One region of the Solwaraspora sp. WMMA2056 genome, then DNA from elsewhere that is predicted to be linked to it. Evidence: riboswitches for the same ligand, from Rfam matches in the RefSeq annotation. Region 1 holds a riboswitch; each other region holds the start of a gene.

Region 1 (3,588 bases):
CCCGGCGACGGGCCTGGTGGAGCGGGTACAAGGACCGGGTGCCGGCGGCCTACGCCGCCTACATCGGGCTGGAGGCCGAGGCTTCGGCGCTGCAGTACTTCCAGCCGATCAGCTTCCCCGGCCTGCTGCAGACCGAGGAGTACGCGCGGGCGGTGATCCCCGCCGACGGCCCGCACCACGTACCGGCCGAGGAGATCGAGGGTCGGGTCCAGATCCGGATGGCCCGCCAGCACGCGGTGCTGGACGGTGCCGACCCGCCCCGCATCGAGGTGATCCTCGACGAGGCCGCGCTCCGTCGGATGACCGGCGGTCGGCGCATTCTGCGCGAGCAGCTGCGCCACGTGGCGAAGATGTGCGCCGCCCCGCACGTCTCGGTCCGGGTGCTGCCCTTCGCCGCGGGCAGCAACACCGTCCTCGGCCCGTTCGTCATCCTGCACTTCGCCGATCAGGCCGACGCCGACGTGGTCTACGTGGAGAGCGCGCTGGTCGAGGAGGTCATCGACCGGGCCGGCGAGGTCCGGTCGTACCAGCATGTCTTCGATCGGCTCCGCGCGGAGGCGCTGTCCACCGACGAATCGGTGGCGATGCTGCTCGACCTCGCCCGGCAGTTGGACGAGGACATTGCGGGCTGACCGGCGGCGGGGGCCGCCGGCCGGCTCACCGCTGGTCGGGCACCCAGGGCTCGATCGTCACCGGCTCGGACAGGCCGGCCAGCCGCGACATCTCCCGGGCCCGCATCAACGCCCGGCTCACCTGCCCGTACTGGCGTTCCTCGTCGGTGCTGAACAGCAGGACCAGCAGGCCCTCGTGTCGGCCCCAGAGCTCGTAGGACCGTGGCCGTACCTTGTCGCCGAGCCAGCCGAGGCCGACCGGGACGAACGCCGCCACCAGCATCGCGAAATAGGCAGCAGCGCTGACCTCGGCGAGCCCCTGGGTGAAGCCGATGGTCACCGCGATCGCCGAGAGGATGACGACGGTCACTGCCACCAACCGCCCGGTCAGCCGGTCCCGGGCGCCACGGGCGGTACGCAGTTCGGTGAGGTCCCGGATCGCGAACCGACGCCCGGCGACGACGAACCAGTCGGCGGTGACGCAGATGCCGGGCTGGCGGTAGAAGGTCGGCCCAGCGGCGGCGGGTCGGGTGACCGGGGCGCCGGGTGCCGCGCCACGGGCGGGCGATCGGCGCCCGGGTGTCCGGGGGATCAACGGTGTCGTGGTGCTGCTGCGGTCGCCCGGCCGGGCGGCCCGGCGAAGGGTCGGGGATCCGCGTAGTGGCGGGGTCCGGCGGGTGGCACGCATCGGCTGCCTCCGAAGGTCGGGTACGGCACTGACCTTGCGCGTCCATTGTGCAAACGGCGAGCTACTCGATGGAAGATACGCATTCTGCCACCTAGCTGATTGACGTACGGCAGGACGCTTCCTGGACTCCGATACGACACTTTTGTTCTTATTTACCCTAGTGGATGCCCACCAGCAACCGCGTAGAGCGACTTATCGAGCATTTCGCCCAGTCGATCGAAACCTGGCGCCCGGTCACCGTGCGACCACCTCGCGAAGCCACCCGATTCGCCATTGCATGACGCAGCGCCACTGTGCACTACATTCTGTGACTATCGGCGCCACTCCACCATGGTCGATGCCACGGATCACGACGAGCGAGGGTTTCCGCGAGCAACCGTTGCGGCTAGGTTAGATCCGCTGGTCCGGTTACCAGTCACCGACCCCGGTGACGCCGGCCCGGTGCCGCCGAATCACCATCCGGCAATCACTGAAAGTAGTTGTTCGGTGATCGCATGGTGGTGACCCGGGGACCCACCGAGCACGTCTGGGGTGAATCCGCGTGTCACACGCGGTAGGGCGACACCTTCCCGCCCGAATCCGTCAGCTAACCCGGTAGGCGGCGTGGGAAGAAGGGTTCTGCGTTCTTGTCAACAGCGCGGATTCTGCTGCGTACCCTCGTGCTGGCCGGCGTGACCGCCGGGCTGGTGGTTCCGGCCGTCGCCGTCTCCGCCCAGCCCTCGGTCAGCGAACTCACGCAGCAGATCAACAAGGAATCCGAGGAACTGGCCAAGGTCGTCGAGTCGTACAACCGGCTCACCGAGGAGTCCAAGACCACCCGGGCGGCGGTCGAGGAGCTCGACACCAAGCTGGGTCCACTGCAGGACGAACTCGCCCGGGCCGAGGTCGAGGTCGGGCAGATCGCCATCACCGCCTACAAGTCCGGCGGGCTGAGCACCGCCAGCGCGCTGCTCGACAGCGGCTCGTCGGACGGTTTCCTGGACCGGCTGGGCACCCTCGACCACCTCGCGCGGGACCGTCAGCAGCGGCTCAGCAACTTCACCAGCACCCAGGCGACGTACCTGGCTGAGCAGGAGAAGCTGCAGGCGACGCTCGCCAAGCAGGAAGCCCAGGCCAAGGAGCTCGCCGACCGCAAGAAGTCCATCGAAGCCGACATCGACAAGCTGATGGACAAGCGGGAGGAGGCCTACGGTGCGGCGACCGAGTCCGGCTCGTCGTACACCGGGACGATCCCGTCGGTCGCCGGCGCCGCCGGCGTCGCGGTCGAGTTCGCGTACGGCGCCATCGGCAAGCCGTACGTGTGGGCGTCCAGCGGGCCGAACGGCTACGACTGCTCCGGTCTGACCCTGGCTGCCTGGCGGGCCGCAGGCAAGAGCCTGCCGCACAACGCCGCCATGCAGTGGGACCGGGTCGCCAAGATCAACCGTGGCGACCTGGCACCGGGCGACCTGGTGTTCTACCGGAACCTCGCACACGTCGCCCTGTACGTCGGCGACGGCAAGGTCATCCACGCACCGACGTTCGGCCAGCCCGTCCAACTGGCCAGCGTGGACATGATGGCACCGTACGGGTACGGCCGGGTGCGCTGACCGACCGGCACCGACACGAGGGCCCGGCATCCGTTTACGGATGCCGGGCCCTCGTCGTCACAGGGGACCGTGGTCGTGGCAGCGGCCGACCGGTCAGGCCGCCTGCAGCCCCTCGGCCCGGGCCAGCTCACGCAGCCGGCCGAGGGCCTGGATCTCCAGCTGGCGGATGCGCTCGCGGGACAGCGAGAACCGCGAGGCGACCTCGGTGAGCGAATGCTCCCGGCCGTCCTCCAGCCCGTAGCGGGCCCGCATGATGCCGGCGGACCGGTCGTCGAGGTGGTTCAGCAGGCCCTCGATGCGCTGGCGCTCCAACCCGGTCAGCACGATGTCCTCCGGCGACGGCGCGTCGCTGTCGGCCACCAGGTCACCGAGGTTGGTGTCGCCGTCGTCGCCGACCGGGGTGTCCAGCGAGACGGTGTCCTGCGACCAGCGGACCAGCTCGTGCACCCGCTCGACCGGCACTCCGAGCGATGCCGCGATCTGCTCCGGCTCCGGATCCGAGCCGAGCTCCCGGGTGAGTTGGCGGGCGACGTTGCGCATCCGGTTGACGTCCTCGACCAGGTGCACCGGCAGCCGGACGGTCCGCTCCTGCTGCGCGATGGCCCGACTGATCGCCTGCCGGATCCACCAGGTGGCGTAGGTGGAGAACTTGAAGCCGCGCTCGTAGTCGAACTTCTCGACCGCCCGGACCAGACCGGTG
Region 2 (3,588 bases), 1.8 Mb from region 1:
ATCGTCGCGGAGACCAAGACCGGCGGGCTCTCCCTCGAACCGTTCGAGCCTGCGCTCATCCAGCCGTCGAGCATCGACGTCCGGCTCGACCGGTACTTCCGGGTGTTCAACAACCACCTGTACACCCACATCGACCCGGCGACCCGGCAGGACGATCTGACGTCGCAGGTCGAGGTGCCCGACGGCGACCCGTTCGTGCTGCACCCCGGCGAGTTCGTGCTCGCCTCGACGCTCGAGGTCGTCTCACTCGGCGACGCACTCGCCGCCCGGTTGGAGGGCAAGTCCAGCCTGGGCCGGCTCGGGCTGCTCACCCACTCGACCGCCGGCTTCATCGACCCGGGCTTCTCCGGCCACGTCACGCTCGAACTGTCCAACGTCGCGAACCTGCCGATCAAGCTGTGGCCCGGCATGAAGATCGGCCAGCTCTGCATCTTCCGGCTGTCGTCGACCGCCGAGCATCCGTACGGGTCGTCGGTCTACGGCTCCCGCTACCAGGGACAGCGCGGACCTACCCCGAGCCGGTCCTGGCAGCAGTGGCGGACCTGGCCGACCAGCTGAGCCAGCGCGGGCAGGTAGCGAAAGACGCCCTCCCAGGCCGGGGGGAGACCTGGGAGAGCGTCTTTCTGGTGGCCGGTGCTGCCGCGCAACGGGGGGATCCGCGACATGCGCCAGGCCATGGGGAGGAGTGAGGTCTAGCCGGGCCTTCCGTAGCTGTGGATGCCGGAGCCGAGCTTGCGCATCGCGATCGGCTCGCCGGCCTGCGAGGCGTGCACGATCCAGCCGTCGCCGACGTACATTCCGACATGGGACAGGCTGTAGTAGAAGACGAGGTCGCCGGGGCGCAGCTCGTCACGGCTGATGTTCCTGGTCACCTGCCGCTGACGTGCCGCGTTGTGCGGCAGTGAGACGCCGCCCTGCCGCCAGGCGGCCAGGGTCAACCCGGAACAGTCGTAACCGCTCGGGCCGGCGGATCCCCAGATGTACGGCTTGCCGATCTGCGCGCAGGCGAAGGTGACCGCCTTTCCGGCGGCTCCCCCCGGGTAGGTCGCCGGGCAGGGTGCCGGGCGCAGCGAGCCCAGGCTGGTGGACGATCCGTACGCCTGCAGTCGCAGCTCCTGGAGCCGGTCGACCTCGGCGTCGATCTCCTTGGCCTTCGCGGACAGCTGCGCCTCGGTGCTGGTCAACTCGACGATCAGTTGGTCCAGCGGAGCTTTCTCCGCGGCGTACTTCTCCTTGAGGTCGACCACGGCCTGGACGTCGCGGGCCTGCCGGCGGGCGAACTGGTCGAGCAGTTCCAGCTGGTCGGCGAGGTGGGTCGGCTTGCCGCTGGTCAGGATCGCGCTGAACGCCGACGGGCTGCCGCCCTTGTACGACCGGGCGGCGAACTCGCTGACCCGGTCCATCGCGAGGTCGATCTGGACCTGCAGCGGTTGGATCTTCTTCTGCAGCGCCTCGGCCTGCTTCTTCTTGGCTGTGAGGTCCTGCCGTACGGCGTTGTGCCGTTCGATGGTGGGCTCCAGCTCGGCCCAGACCTCGTCGATCTGCGCTTCGATCTCCGCCACGGTCTGTTGCGCCTGGGCGGGTGCGGGTGCGCCGGTCAGCAGCAGGCCGATGCTGGTGGTGACGGCGATCGCGCCCTGGAGGAGGCGTCGACGGGTGTTCCGGACTGTCCGGAGGTGGTCCTGGTCGGACCATCCGGATCGCCGAGGGGCTGTCGTAGCCACCAGGACTCCTTCTCCCCAGACCGCCTACCGGGTTAGCTGACGGGTTCGGGCGGAAAGGAGACGCCCTACCACAGACGACGCTGTGGATTCACCCCGGTTCCGTGGGTCCCCGGCTCGCCGTGTCGCTGACGATTTGGCGGTGTCAGGCCGAGGTCAACCGGGCTGGTTGACGTCCTCCCGACTCGACGATCCCCAAGGGTAGAGAGGGCCGTTCTCGTCACGCAAGCGAGGTGACTACTCATTTCTCAACGTACTCGATCGATTGCTAGTCGTATATCACCCGCCGTCGTTCACGCGTTCGAAGAACAGGGTCCAGCCGGTCCGAAAGTGCCGGTCCGGACGATCGATGATCGCCGACCGCCCCGCACTTTCGGACCGTACCGGCCGACGTTGACCTGCACGTTCAGCCGACGCGCTTGAATCCGACCACCGGCATGTTGTCGATATTCTCCATTTGCACGGGTTGTCCCGGACGTGGCGCGTGCACCATCATGCCGTTGCCAATGTAGAGACCTACGTGACGCAGATCACTGAAGAAAAAGACAAGATCACCTGGGCGCGCCTCCGACCGACTGACCGTCGAACCCTGGTTCCACTGCGCGCCGGTGAAGTGGGTCAGCCCGACACCCGCACTCGCCCACGCGTACTGCGTCAGACCTGAGCAGTCGAACGCGTTAGGACCGGTGGCACCCCAGACGTACGGCTTGCCGATCTGCGCGCACGCCGTACCGACCGCGACCCCCGCCGCCCCGCCGACCGATGCGGCCGGGCACGGCCCGGACGCCCCGGAACCGCCCGTGAAACCGGTGGTCCGGTACGCGGCCAGCCGCGCCTGCTCCAGCCTGTCGATCTCGGCGTCGATCGTCTTGCGCTTGTCGGCCAGCTCCTCGTCCTGCGCCTTCTGCTGCGCGATCAGCTCGTCGAGCGCCTGCCGCTCGGCAAGGTAGCGGTCGCGGGTCTCGATCACCGTCGCGATCTGCTGCTGACGCCGCTTGGAGATCCGGTCCAGCACCAGCAGCTGATCAGCGAGACTGGTCGGCGAACCGGTCTTCAGCAACGCGTTGAGTTCGCTCGACGGACCGGTGCGGTAGTAGCTGTTGGCCACCTCGCCGATCTCGTCAGCGGCAAGACTGGCCTGCAACGACAGTGGCGCGATCCGCTTGTCGAGTTCAGCGGCCTTTTTCTGGTTGGCCTTGAGTTCGCTGCGAACTTTGTTGTACTGCTCGATCACCGGTTCCAGCTTCAGCCACTGGGCGTCCAGTTCGGCTTCGATCTCCGCCAGAGAGGGTTGGGCGGCCACCGGGGCAGCCGGCCCCACGACCGCGGCCAGGACGAGCAGCAGGGCGACGACACCACGCCCGACAATGGGCGAACACTTCTTTGAGTCACCAGATAGAAACTTAAAGTAATCACCTGCGCGCGTACGGGTGAGCACACGTGCCATTGGCAGCGACTCCTTCATGAACGATCGCCGGGGCCTCCCGGGCGGGGGAAACGGAGGCCGACATTCGCAGCGGTCGGTGCACCACCCTATTGGAAGGATGCGCATTCGCTCAAGGCTGGGGATCCACCCACCGCACCACATGACCGGCAGCGTCCATCCGATCACGCTAGCGTGACACGATGACGACACTCAGCCTTCCCGAAGAGTTGGTGCTCCTGGGTCACGACGACTCCGGCACCGTACTGATCGCCACCGACGACCTCGACCACAGCGTCGCCGGCGCCGTACTGTGCGACCTCGCCGCGACCGGCCACCTCGACCTCGACGTCGACGGCCGGGTCACCGCAGGCGGCGAACGCGCACCCGACCCGCTCGGCACCGACCCGTTGCTCGAGGCCACCTGGCACAGAATTCACGCAG
Region 3 (3,588 bases), 3.0 Mb from region 1:
AGCAGCGACGACCACCAGTCGTTGGTGGGTACCGCACCGGTAGGCGCGTTGCCGGTCACGTACTGCCGGGGGTTGGCGGAGATGTTGCCGCAGGCGGTCGGGGCGGCGGCACCGGCCGGGCGGGTGGTGGTGTAGCTGCCGGCGCCGACGGTGGCGGCGTCGGCGGTGCGCAGCACGCCGAAGTTCAGTCCGGCGGCTGCCAGCGCCGTCACGGTGGTGGCTGCCAGGATCCGGCGCGGCGTGCGGCTTCGGCGCCCGCCTCGGATCGACAGTGTCATGGTGCCTCCGGTCAGATCGGGCGTAGTCCAAGATCACAAACTGTTTCACGCCCATTAATGAGTTATTGCCAGGAGGTCACCAGAGACCTGGCCCTGCTGTCAATATCCGGACATGAACTTTCGTGAATCAGGTAGGCGTCGGCTGTTCCGGTTGACAGCCGCACGGGTTGCTCGTTACCTTCGTGAGAGCGCTCTCACAGCCTCCTTGGCTCCGACAACACGGGGTAGGGTCGGGGTGACGGTGAGCTGAAAGAGCGCTCTCACTGATTGTCCGGTGTCGTTGCCGGCCGGAACGCCGGTCGGCGTCGGCGCTTTTCGCAATCAGTCCATTCGTTATCAGTCCATTCGTTGTGCCCGCATACCGCCGATGCCATTTGCCGACCATTGGGTCGCGGATCGAGTCGGCGCATCGCGCGGGCTGAGTCGGCAGGTCGGCCGGGCCGAGCCGGCGCATCGCGCGGGCCGGGACACGACGACGGCGGCCACCGTTCGGTGACCGCCGTCGTTCGGGGGAGGAATCAGTACACGGACAGGTGAACGTGGTTGGTGTGGTCGCTCGACGGGTCGCCGCCGGCACCGCTGTACGCCTTCCAGCCACTGCTGGGCAGCCAGATCCGCTTGAACCAGATCACGTAGAGCACGCCGAGCCGGTCGGCGTTGGCGATGTAGTAGTTGGCCAGGTTGTCGCCGTAGGTCTTGTCCCCGCCGCTGGCGACCCCGCCGAAGCCGTTGGGCTGGGCGGCGAAGTCGCACGCCCGGCCCTTCGGGTGCTCACCCGAGCCGCCGTTGCGGAAGCAGGAGACATAGCGGGTGAAGCCGGCGGCCTTGGCCTGGTTGAGCGCGTGCAACGTACGCGGGGTGATGCAGCCGGAGGTGGTCGGGTCGTCGACGTTGCAGGACTCGCTCGGCCAGGAGCCGTTCGCGTTGCGAGGTGCCGGCGTCGCCGACGCGCTGGCCGACCCGGAGCCCGACGACCCGGAGCCCGACGATCCGGAGCCCGACGATCCGGAGCCCGACGATCCGGAGCCCGACGATCCGGATCCGGAGCTGTTCGCCGCTTCGCGTTCGGCCTGCTCACGGGCCTGCTCCTCAGCGGCGACGGCCACCGCGAGGGCCCGTTCGGCCTGCTTCTTGCGCTGATCCATGATGGTCAGCTGCTTGCGCTGCTCGCGGATCTCGTTCTCGATGGCCGCCTTCGACCGGGTCACCTGGTCGCGGGTGCGGTACAGCTCGCGCAGCTGCTTCTCCTCGTTGGCGGTCACCGCGCTCAACGCGGCGGCGCGGTCGAGGAAGCCTTCCGGCGAGGTGCTGTTCAGCAGCGCAGAGACCGGACCGAGCCGGCCGTTGCGGTACGCACGGTCGACGAGCTGACCGACGTTGGTGTTGCGGACCTCGAGTTCGGTCTCGACCTCGGCCAGCCGTGCGGTGAGCTGCTTCTGCCGCTTGCCGGAGTTGTCGAGCGCGGCCTTGGCGTCGATCCAGCCGCGCGAGGCCGCGTCGAGCTCCTTGCGCAGACTCGGGGTGCCGCCTTCGTCGTCGGAGCCGGCGGGAGCGTAGGCGGGTAGCGCGGCACCGGCCGGCACCGGGGCACCGACCGGCGCTCCGGTGACGGCGATCAGGATCGCGGCCAGCGGCACCAGGCGGGCAAAGCGGTTCTTCCGCCCCGGCGTCGCGCGCCGGGGTCGTTCGGGGAGCGGGTACGTCACCGTGCAGGTTCCTTCCGTCAGCCGCCGACCGGGTTAGCTGACGGGTTCGGGACGGAAGATCCCTACCGCTGACGCGGATGCACCCCAGGAACGTGGTTCCCCGGCTCGCCGTACAGGCGATTAGGCGACGGCCTTCGCGGGCGCCGGAGGGGCGCCGCCCGGACGAAGACCGAGGCCGAGGCTACCGGTCCGGTCGCCATCTGTCGCGAGATCGATGAACATATTATGTCTAGATAAATCGGAAATAAAGGTACATCGCCGTTGTTTGCGTCGCGGGAAGGTCACGAAACTTAAGCGTCCGCTAATCACCAGTCCGTCGGTCCGCAGGGGTCCGCAGGCGACAATGGCTCGACTTGCAGCGTTGCGTGATCGATTCCGAACTCTTCGTGCAGGGCCCGCCGGGCGTCGCGCAGCACCCCGCCGACCTCGGCGCCGGCCACGGTGGCCAGATGCGCCGAGACCACCTCCATCCCCTGGGTGAGGGTCCACACGTGCAGGTCGTGCACGTCGCACACGCCCGGCACGGCGGCCAGGCGGGCCCTGACCCGGGGCACGTCGACGTGCTCCGGCGCGGCCTGGACCAGCACCCGCACCGCGGAGCGGGCCAGCCGCCAGGTCCGGGGCAGGATCAGCGCCCCGACGGCGACGGCGACCACCGGGTCGGCGTACCACCAGCCGGTGGTGGCGATCACCAGGGCCGCCACGATCACCCCGACCGAGCCGAGCAGATCGCCGAGCACCTCCAGATAGGCGCCCCGGACGTTGAGGCTCTCCTTGGCGCCGGCGCGCAGCAGCCCGAACGCGACCAGGTTGGCGACCAGGCCCGCCACCGCCACCGCCAGCATCGGGCCGGCGGGCACCGGCTCCGGGTCGGCGAACCGGCGGACCGCCTCGACCATGACGTAGCCGGCGACCCCGGCGAGTAGCGCCGCGTTCGCCAGGGCGGCGAGCACCTCGAGCCGGTAGAGGCCGAAGGTGCGCTGCGGATCGTCGGACGCGCGACGGCCGGCGGCGATCGCGGCCAGCGCCATGCCGATGCCGAGAACGTCGGTGAACATGTGCCCGGCGTCGGAGAGCAGCGCCAGGGAGCCGGTGAGCAGCGCGGCCACCGCCTCGACGACCATGAAGACCGCCAGCAGGACGAACGCGATCCACAGCCGCCCGTAGTGTCGCTGCCCGGCGGTGCCCGCTCCGTGATCGTGTCCCGCGCCCATCCCGGTCACCTTCCGTCGCCCGGTGCCCCGACCGAAGACTAATGCTCACATAGCGATATGTGCAACAGATGACCGGGCGGCGCCCACCACCCCCGCCGGGAGCCGCCGGAGCAGGCCCGTCAGCCGCCGCCCGGCACCGGATCGACGGTCACCAACCGTTGGGTCGCCCGGGACAGCGCCACGTACAACGTCCGTACGCCCGCTGCCGACTCGGCACGGATCTCCGCTCCCGCGACCAGCACCACGCCGTCGTACTCCATGCCCTTGGCCTGCAGACTCGACACGACCTGCAGACGTGGGTCGGTCAGCTCGGTGGCCAGCCAGCCGGCGACCTCGTCGCGTCGGGCCACCGCGGCGATCACCCCCACCGTCCCCTCCACCTCGGCGAGC
Region 4 (3,588 bases), 2.4 Mb from region 1:
CGACGGCTGCCGTCGCGGTGGGCTGCGCGATCCGACGGCGGCGGTGGCACAGTGGTCACGGGTGACTCGCTTTCGGTGCGGGCACCGGCGGACGAACCAGCGCCAGGACATCCATGGTCAACGATGCATGTCGCGGGGCGCCATCCGCCGTCCGGTGACAGTTCCGCCGTGCGGGCCCCGGCCGGACCACTGTGAGCTGGGACACCGTCGACCGGCGGCCCCGGACGATTGTCGATGCCCGCACGGCGCTGCCGCCGATCCCGACCGCGACCGGGCCAGGCAGCCACGACAGCTCCATACACAACGAAGCCTGCCGATGCATCGGCAGGCTGCGCAGGACAGTTGGACGCAGCGGCGTCGCGGTCCTGACTTGTCGGCGATTCCACGTCGTAACAATCGAGGACTAGCGTGGGGACGGGGAGGGCAACCCCCGTCCCCACCATCAGTTACTGACACGCACGAGCGGTTTGGCGTCCAGGTCGTGCGTGACGCGCGGGAGCCGGGCCACGCGAGTGGCTCTGGTTCCACCTCCTCTCGACAGGCGGTGCGTGGCTGGCGGCGGAGTCCGGGCTGGCCCGCCGCCAGCCCAAGGGCTGAGCGGTCGGCGAAGCGCTGCGAACAGCGCCACGCCGCGCGTCGGTACAGTGTTCTGGTGCACATCCATCAATGGAAGCGCTCCCATGGGAGGACTGTAGCCTGAGTCACGAGTTTGCGAAAGTCCAGAGGCTGATCAGCTCACGAAATGAAGGCGTGACGAGACGGTTACGCCCAGGATCCCTGGGTCAACCGCCGAACCGCTGCACGTCCGCGGTCGGCCCGGCGACGATCAGCAGCGCGTCCGGCGGGATCACCGAGTCCGGTACGGCGTACCGCAGATGCTGGTCACGCTCCTTGATGCCGACGACGGTGATGCCGTACCGCTGCCGCAGCCGGGCCTGCGCCAGGGTCTGACCCGCGCTGTCCGCCGGGGCGCACACCTTGGCGATCGCGAAGCCGTCGTCGAACTCGATGAAGTCGAGCATCCGGCTGGCCAGCAGGTGCGCGACCCGGTCCCCCATGGTGGCCTCCGGAAAGATCACGTGGTGGGCACCGACCGAGGCGAGGATCCGGCCGTGCTTGGCGGTGATCGCCTTCGCCCAGATCTCCGGCACGCCGATCTCGGTCAGCGACACGACGGTCAGGATGCTGGCCTCGATGTCGGCGCCGATGCCGACGACCGCGCACGGGTAGTCGGCGACCCCGAGGTGCCGCAGCGACTCTTCGTCGGTGGGATCCGCCTCCACCGTCCGGGGCAGCCGGTCGGACCAGCGCTGCACCCGGCGGGGATCGCCGTCGATGCCGAGCACCCGGTGACCGAGCCGGCACAGCGACAGCGCCACCTGCCCACCGAATCGACCCAGGCCGATGACGGCCACGCTGTCGTCGTCAGTGACGCCGTCGCCGGCCGCACCGACCGGGGACGGATCGGCAGCCGTCAGGAACGGGTCGTCTGTCATCAGGGAATCCATCCGGAGGTTATTTCCTACTTTCGGCTTCTATGGCATTTTAGGCAGTTCCATCCCCCGACCACGGCACTATCGACCCAGCCGGTCGCGACATGCCGTAGGCCCGCCGACGCAGAAAGTGGACATTACCTAAAGTCGTTGTCCAGTAACGGAATTCTCCCTGGTCAACGACGGTCGTCGAGGTGTTGTCGCCGGTCACCGATCCGGTAAGCTTGCCGGCGGTCTCCGCCAGGCGGCACCCACCGGTGCCGGCGGTGACCGCCGCCTAATCGTCCTTCGGGGTGAGCCGGGGAACCACGTTTCCACCGGGGTGAATCCGCGACGTCGCGGTAGGGATCGTTCCGTCCCGAACCCGTCAGCTAACTCGGTCGGCGGCCAAGGAAAGGAACAGGATGACCGCACCCCTATACCGGCGGGTTCCGTTCACCGCCGCACTGGCCGCCGTGACCACCTTGCTCGCCGGCCTCGTCGTCGCCACCCCGGCCGCCGCCCAGGACCCCTCGGACGAGGGCGCGCAGCCACTGCTCAGCGACGTCATCGAGTCGACCAACCGAGGCTTCGTCGAAGCAAAGGCCGCCGTCGAGGAGTCCCGCAAGCGGCAACTTCAGCTCAACCTCGAACTGGAGAAGGTGGAGGAACGACTGGAGGCACTCACCCCGCAGATCGGCGAGGTCGCCTCCAATTCGTACCGTCTCGGCCGGATCACCCCGGTGATGGTGCTGCTCAACAGCGCCAGCCCGGACGACCTGCTGGACCGGGCCGAAGGCCTGGACATGATCGCCATGCACGACAACAAGCGGGTCCGCGAGCTCAACGAGGCCCGTGAACAGGCCGCCCGGGCCGTCGCGGCGATCGAGGCCGAGGTGACCCGCGAGGAACAGCAGCTCGAGGTGATGTCCCGCCAGAAGAAGGAGTCGGAGAAGGCCCTGCAGCTGGTCGGCGCGGTCGCCACCAACGGGTTCGTCTCGGCCACCTCGCCGGTCGCCGCGCAGGCACCCCGCAACGCGAACGGTTCCTGGCCGTCCGAGTCGTGCAGCCTGGACGACCCCACCACGAGCGGCTGCATCACCCCCCGCACCATGCACGCGCTCAACGAGGCCAAGAAGGCCGGCTTCACCCGCTTCGTCTCCTGCTTCCGACCCGGTGGCCCGTTCGAGCACCCGAAGGGCCGGGCCTGTGACTTCTCCATGCAGTCCAGCGGCTTCGGCGGCGACGCCACCGGCGACGCCCGGCTCTACGGCAACAACCTGACCGCGTTCCTGGTCCGCAACGCCGACAAACTCGGCATCCTCTACGTGATCTGGTACCGCCAGTTCTGGTCACCGACGACAGGCTGGAGCTCCTACAGCGGCGCCGGCGGCGACCCGAGCAGCGACCACACCAACCACGTGCACCTGTCCCTGCTCTGAGTGCCCGCGCGCCGGTCAGTCAGGACGGCTGGCCGGCGCGCGAAGCGTCGGGCCCCGCGGCCCGGTGCGGGGTCGCGTCGGACCCCGCGGCCGGTGCGGGGTCAGTCAGTCGGTACGGGCCGACCGGCGCACCGGGGAGCGGCCCGCCGGCTGCTGCGGCGGCGGGCCCGCCGCCCCGGCCGGCGCGATCGCCCGGGTGACCGGCTTGTCGGCGGCGACGGTGATCGCCTCACCGTGGTGCGTCAGCTCGATCGTCGCGTTCGGATCCACGTCGCGTAGCGCATAGGTCACCTCGTCGCGCCCGACGGACACCCGCAGCCGCATGCCCCGCCACATCATGGCGAACTCGAGCCGGTTGATCCGCTGCGGCAACCGGGGGGCGAAGGAGAGCTCCCCGGCGTGGTCGCGCATCCCGCCGAACCCGGCCACCAACGCCAGCCACGCCCCGGCCAGCGCCGCGACGTGGATGCCGTCACGGGTGTTGCGGTTGATGTCGTGCAGGTCCATCAACGCGGCCTCGCCCAGGTAGTCGTGGGCGAGCTCCAGGTGACCGGTCTCGGCCGCGATCACCGCCTGGGTGCAGGCCGACAACGAGGAGTCCCGCACCGTACGCCGCTCGTAGTAGGCGAAGTTGCGGGCCTTCTCCTCGTCGGTGAAGGCGTCGCCCCGCCAGT

Evidence for each region. A riboswitch is a leader RNA that binds a small molecule or an ion and turns the genes downstream of it on or off. The one in region 1 is predicted to bind cyclic di-AMP.
Region 2: linked by a shared signal. The riboswitch ahead of O7608_RS04285 (C40 family peptidase) and the one ahead of O7608_RS27840 (C40 family peptidase) in region 1 are both predicted to bind cyclic di-AMP.
Region 3: linked by a shared signal. The riboswitch ahead of O7608_RS14355 (coiled-coil domain-containing protein) and the one ahead of O7608_RS27840 (C40 family peptidase) in region 1 are both predicted to bind cyclic di-AMP.
Region 4: linked by a shared signal. The riboswitch ahead of O7608_RS07100 (coiled-coil domain-containing protein) and the one ahead of O7608_RS27840 (C40 family peptidase) in region 1 are both predicted to bind cyclic di-AMP.

What each region holds. Positions count from the first base shown of each region.
Region 1 is NZ_CP128360.1:6,141,709-6,145,296, forward strand. Features, by position in the region: gene O7608_RS27830 (DUF5753 domain-containing protein) at 1-632, shown strand, start outside; gene O7608_RS27835 (DUF6232 family protein) at 658-1,299, opposite strand; cyclic di-AMP (ydaO/yuaA leader) riboswitch at 1,774-1,915, shown strand; gene O7608_RS27840 (C40 family peptidase) at 1,926-2,888, shown strand; gene O7608_RS27845 (sigma-70 family RNA polymerase sigma factor) at 2,982-3,588, opposite strand, start outside.
Region 2 is NZ_CP128360.1:924,826-928,413, forward strand. Features, by position in the region: gene dcd (dCTP deaminase) at 1-558, shown strand, start outside; gene O7608_RS04285 (C40 family peptidase) at 693-1,724, opposite strand; cyclic di-AMP (ydaO/yuaA leader) riboswitch at 1,731-1,873, opposite strand; gene O7608_RS04290 (C40 family peptidase) at 2,128-3,168, opposite strand; gene O7608_RS04295 (GOLPH3/VPS74 family protein) at 3,348-3,588, shown strand, end outside.
Region 3 is NZ_CP128360.1:3,131,682-3,135,269, forward strand. Features, by position in the region: gene O7608_RS14350 (glycosyl hydrolase) at 1-212, opposite strand, end outside; gene O7608_RS14355 (coiled-coil domain-containing protein) at 797-1,984, opposite strand; cyclic di-AMP (ydaO/yuaA leader) riboswitch at 1,991-2,121, opposite strand; gene O7608_RS14360 (cation diffusion facilitator family transporter) at 2,290-3,198, opposite strand; gene O7608_RS14365 (HelD family protein) at 3,318-3,588, opposite strand, start outside.
Region 4 is NZ_CP128360.1:1,539,309-1,542,896, reverse strand. Features, by position in the region: partial or broken gene O7608_RS07110 (fibronectin type III domain-containing protein) at 1-50, opposite strand, end outside; gene O7608_RS07105 (potassium channel family protein) at 783-1,496, opposite strand; cyclic di-AMP (ydaO/yuaA leader) riboswitch at 1,758-1,895, shown strand; gene O7608_RS07100 (coiled-coil domain-containing protein) at 1,898-2,914, shown strand; gene O7608_RS07095 (glycoside hydrolase family 65 protein) at 3,020-3,588, opposite strand, start outside.